Regions from separate parts of the Anaerobacillus sp. ABA4_114 genome, predicted to be linked through region 1. Evidence: a T-box and tRNA genes for the amino acid it is inferred to sense, from the RefSeq annotation. Region 1 holds a T-box; the other holds one or more tRNA genes.

The links. The T-box of region 1 lies ahead of tyrS (tyrosine--tRNA ligase). A T-box ahead of a tRNA ligase gene usually reads a tRNA of that ligase, here a tRNA-Tyr.
Region 2: it encodes a tRNA-Tyr, which carries the amino acid that the T-box ahead of tyrS (tyrosine--tRNA ligase) is inferred to sense. The anticodon was not compared.

Annotation. Positions count from the first base shown of each region.
Region 1 covers NZ_JBSWUM010000001.1:3,464,229-3,466,585, reverse strand. Annotated here, with positions in the region: gene hemH (ferrochelatase) at 59-991, shown strand; T-box leader at 1,169-1,389, shown strand; gene tyrS (tyrosine--tRNA ligase) at 1,444-2,357, shown strand, end outside.
Region 2 covers NZ_JBSWUM010000001.1:3,749,046-3,751,402, forward strand. Annotated here, with positions in the region: tRNA gene ACXAEY_RS19335 (tRNA-Leu) at 300-384, opposite strand; tRNA gene ACXAEY_RS19340 (tRNA-Leu) at 417-506, opposite strand; tRNA gene ACXAEY_RS19345 (tRNA-Cys) at 533-607, opposite strand; tRNA gene ACXAEY_RS19350 (tRNA-Gly) at 618-692, opposite strand; tRNA gene ACXAEY_RS19355 (tRNA-Gln) at 701-775, opposite strand; tRNA gene ACXAEY_RS19360 (tRNA-His) at 782-857, opposite strand; tRNA gene ACXAEY_RS19365 (tRNA-Trp) at 877-950, opposite strand; tRNA gene ACXAEY_RS19370 (tRNA-Tyr) at 958-1,042, opposite strand; tRNA gene ACXAEY_RS19375 (tRNA-Thr) at 1,114-1,189, opposite strand; tRNA gene ACXAEY_RS19380 (tRNA-Phe) at 1,194-1,269, opposite strand; tRNA gene ACXAEY_RS19385 (tRNA-Met) at 1,391-1,467, opposite strand; tRNA gene ACXAEY_RS19390 (tRNA-Asp) at 1,491-1,566, opposite strand; tRNA gene ACXAEY_RS19395 (tRNA-Val) at 1,574-1,649, opposite strand; tRNA gene ACXAEY_RS19400 (tRNA-Glu) at 1,689-1,763, opposite strand; tRNA gene ACXAEY_RS19405 (tRNA-Ser) at 1,779-1,870, opposite strand; tRNA gene ACXAEY_RS19410 (tRNA-Asn) at 1,872-1,946, opposite strand; rRNA gene rrf (5S ribosomal RNA) at 1,957-2,073, opposite strand; rRNA gene ACXAEY_RS19420 (23S ribosomal RNA) at 2,203-2,357, opposite strand, start outside.

The DNA of each region.
Region 1 (2,357 bases):
ATAATCATTATAACTAGATATTCAATGTAATCCTTAAATTTGGAAGGGGAACACATTCATGGCAAAGAAAACAATGGGTCTTCTTGTGATGGCATACGGTACGCCATACAAAGAAGAAGATATTGAACGGTATTATACACACATTCGTAGAGGTAGAAAACCAGCCGACGAACAGCTTCAAGATTTAAAAGATCGTTATAAAGCGATCGGTGGTATTTCACCTCTTGCTAAAATTACTGAGGACCAAGCTTACGGACTAGGTGCTCATCTGAATGAAATTCAGGATGAGATCGAATTTAAAGTATATATCGGTTTAAAACATATCGAACCTTTCGTTGAAGATGCAGTTCAGCAGATGCATGAAGATGGCATCGAAGAAGCAGTAAGTATAGTACTAGCACCACATTTCTCAACGTTCAGCATCAAGTCATACAATGGACGTGCGAAAGAAGAAGCAGAGAAAATTGGTGGACCAACGATTACATCTGTAGAGAGCTGGTACGACGAGCCGAAGTTTATTTCCTACTGGGCTAAACGTATCAAAGCGATCTTTGATGGCATGTCTGATGAAGAGCGTGAGAAGGCAGTCCTAATCGTATCTGCTCATAGCCTTCCAGAAAAAATCATCGCAAACGGTGATCCATATCCAGATCAGTTAAAAGAAACGGCTGACCTAATTGTAGAACAGTCAGGAGTTAAGAACGTTGCGATCGGCTGGCAGAGTGAAGGGAATACGCCGGATCCATGGATTGGACCTGACGTACAAGATCTTACGAGAGACTTGCACGAAAACCACGGCTACACGTCGTTTGTGTACGCACCTGTTGGTTTCGTAGCTGATCATTTAGAAGTGCTATTCGACAATGACTATGAATGTAAAGTCGTGACAGATGAGATCGGTGCAAACTACTATCGACCAGAAATGCCGAACGCAAAAGATGAGTTTATCGATGCGATGGCAACAGTGGTTCTAAAGCAATTGAATCAATAACGAGATCAGCGGTCTTAGACCGCTGTTTTTTTATGTTCGGAAAGAAAAGTAATATTCGTATTCAAAGCTTGGTGTTATTTTAAGGTTATGGTAAAGCGAGTACGTACTGTTTCATCTTTTTATAAATAAAACAATTGACAATACCTTTTATTGAAGCTAAAGTTATTAAAATAAATGAAACAGGCGAAGAAGAGGATGCAGTAGCGTTATACGATGTGTAGTGTCAGAGAACCAGTGGTTGGTGCGAACTGGTACAGCGTATTCGTGAATTACCCCTCAGAGTCTTTCTGATGAACAACGTAGTAGTCAGAAACGGTGAATTCCGTTATCGTAATTGAGCTGAAAGACACGAGTGTCTTTAATCAGGGTGGTACCGCGTGATAAGCCACGTCCCTACTTAGATGTAGGGGCGTGGCTTTTTTGCATAAAATGAAAACAGGAGGTCGAAAGGAATGGGCATGATCGAGAAGTTAACGAATGAACAACGAAAGGAAATGGAAAGGCAGTATGCGGTCTATACTCACGGAACGAGCGAAGTCGTTCCTTTGGATGAACTGAAGGAAAAGATTGCAAAATCGATCATCACAGGCCGCCCGTTGAAAGTAAAACTAGGCCTAGATCCATCAGCACCAGATGTCCATATCGGACATACGGTCGTTTTAAATAAACTCCGTCAGTTTCAAGAAAATGGACACATCATTCAGCTTATCATCGGAAATTTTACTGGTAAGATCGGTGATCCGACTGGAAAATCGGCGGCGAGGGTACAGTTAACGGATGAAGAAGTAAAGAGGAATGCGCAAACCTACCTCGATCAATTTGGAAAGGTAATCGATCGAAGCAAAGTAGAGCTTTTTTATAATGCATCATGGCTTTCGGAACTAAAATTTGAAGATGTCATCGAACTAGCAGGTAAGATTACTGTCGCTAGATTGATCGAGCGAGATGATTTCGAGAAGAGAATCAACTCAGGTAAGCCGGTATCTCTACACGAATTCTTTTACCCTCTTATGCAAGGGTATGATTCCGTGCATCTCGAAAGTGACATCGAGCTAGGTGGAACCGATCAATACTTTAATGTTTTGATGGGAAGGCATTTACAGGATCAATTTGGAAAAGAAAAACAGGTAGTGTTGACGATGCCGCTATTAGAAGGATTAGACGGCGTAGAGAAAATGTCGAAGTCCAAGGGGAATTACATTGGGATTGCAGAGAAGCCGACAGACATGTATGGAAAAGCGATGTCGATACCAGATGAACTCATTTCAAAGTACGTCGAACTCATCACAGATCTTGAACTAGAGGAAAAGGTTTCGATTCGAACAAAGCTCAAAGATGGAACCCTGCACCCTAAGGAAGCGAAAAT
Region 2 (2,357 bases), 280 kb from region 1:
GGACTACCACCTAATAGGCATCAAAACGAAGGCCTCATGGAATGCGTCAAGCTCCCTAAACGCCTTATCCAAAGAAGATAGTTCCTCGAACAACAAGTCATACGGCTTTCCATTACAATGAATAATGAAAACATCCTTTCTTCCTTCCAATGGAGTAGACATTAGCTATCGCAGACTCTAGTTTTCACTTAATGAAGAGACAACATGTAGAAGAGACTGTCCCCGATCTTTAGTTTGAGACAATAAAAAAAGACTTCTACACTGTAGAAATCCTGACGTTTAAGTATCAACTATGTAACTGGTACCGGTGGTCGGGTTCGAACCGACACTCCTCACGGAACACGATTTTGAGTCGTGCGCGTCTGCCAATTCCGCCACACCGGCATAAAGACAATTTTTTAATTTCGGAAAGTAAATGGTGCCGGAGGCCGGGCTCGAACCGGCACGGAGGTACACCCTCCGCAGGATTTTAAGTCCTGTGCGTCTGCCAATTCCGCCACTCCGGCAGGACTTTTTTAAAAAATATGAAGATTGGAGGCGGCACCCGGATTCGAACCGGGGCGTAAGGGTTTTGCAGACCCGTGCCTTACCACTTGGCTATGCCGCCGTTATAAAAATGGAGCGGAAGACGGGATTCGAACCCGCGACCCCCACCTTGGCAAGGTGGTGTTCTACCACTGAACTACTTCCGCAACTAATATGGCTGGGCTAGCTGGATTCGAACCAGCGCATGACGGAATCAAAATCCGTTGCCTTACCGCTTGGCTATAGCCCAACATAATGGGGCGACTGATGGGAATCGAACCCACGAATGCCGGAACCACAATCCGGTGCGTTAACCACTTCGCCACAATCGCCATTATTTTAAATCTTAATTGGCAGGGGTAGTAGGAATCGAACCCACACCGGAGGTTTTGGAGACCTCTGTTCTACCTTTAAACTATACCCCTATCAAGATGGTGGAGGGGGACGGATTCGAACCGCCGAACCCTGAGGGAGCGGATTTACAGTCCGCCGCGTTTAGCCACTTCGCTACCCCTCCGAATAGACAATTATCATTGTAATATATACTATATATAAAAACAATGGGAATTGATACCTTTTCAGGAAAAATGGTGCCGGCCAGAGGACTTGAACCCCCAACCTACTGATTACAAGTCAGTTGCTCTACCAATTGAGCTAGACCGGCAACATGGTGGCTCCGGACGGAATCGAACCGCCGACACGTGGATTTTCAGTCCACTGCTCTACCGACTGAGCTACAGAGCCATGTTTTAAACATTCCGCTTTTACGTTATTAAGATCTAGCATATAGTAAGTGTTTAGGTTGCCCTAAAGGGCTACAATTAAAATTCAGCTAAGATGCTTATTCGACGTAGTGGAATTTTTTTGGTTGCGGGGGCAGGATTTGAACCTGCGACCTTCGGGTTATGAGCCCGACGAGCTACCGAACTGCTCCACCCCGCGACGATATTAAAATTGAGTAAAAATGGCGGTCCCGACGGGAATCGAACCCGCGATCTCCTGCGTGACAGGCAGGCATGTTAACCGCTACACCACGGGACCTTTGAAATGGTGGAGGATGACGGGCTCGAACCGCCGACCCTCTGCTTGTAAGGCAGATGCTCTCCCAGCTGAGCTAATCCTCCACAGAGTAAAATGTTGCTATATGAATGCTTCTTTAGAAATGGTGACCCGTACGGGATTCGAACCCGTGTTACCGCCGTGAAAGGGCGGTGTCTTAACCGCTTGACCAACGGGCCAATCTAGTATGTAGCTGGCGGAGAGCGAGGGATTCGAACCCTCGAGACGGCGTTGACCGTCTACACGATTTCCAATCGTGCTCCTTCGGCCACTCGGACAGCTCTCCATGGCTCCACAGGTAGGATTCGAACCTACGACCGATCGGTTAACAGCCGATAGCTCTACCACTGAGCTACTGTGGAATAATGTTTAGCCTGGCGACGTCCTACTCTTGCAGGGGGAGAGCCCCCAACTACCATCGGCGCTGAAGAGCTTAACTTCCGTGTTCGGCATGGGAACGGGTGTGACCTCTTCGCCTTCATCACCAGACTTCTAACAGCTCGCACATTCGTGTGATTGCTAGCGACAAGATATATATTACAATATATTTCGTCATTTTTCAAGGGAAATTTTATTCCCTGAAAACTAGATAGCACGCAACATCGTATTCCAATTTTTTAGGTTAAGCCCTCGATCGATTAGTATTCGTCAGCTCCACGTGTCGCCACGCTTCCACCCCGAACCTATCAACCTCATCATCTCTGAGGGATCTTACCAGCTTGACGCTGTGGGAAATCTCATCTCGAGGGGGGCTTCATGCTTAGATGCTTTCA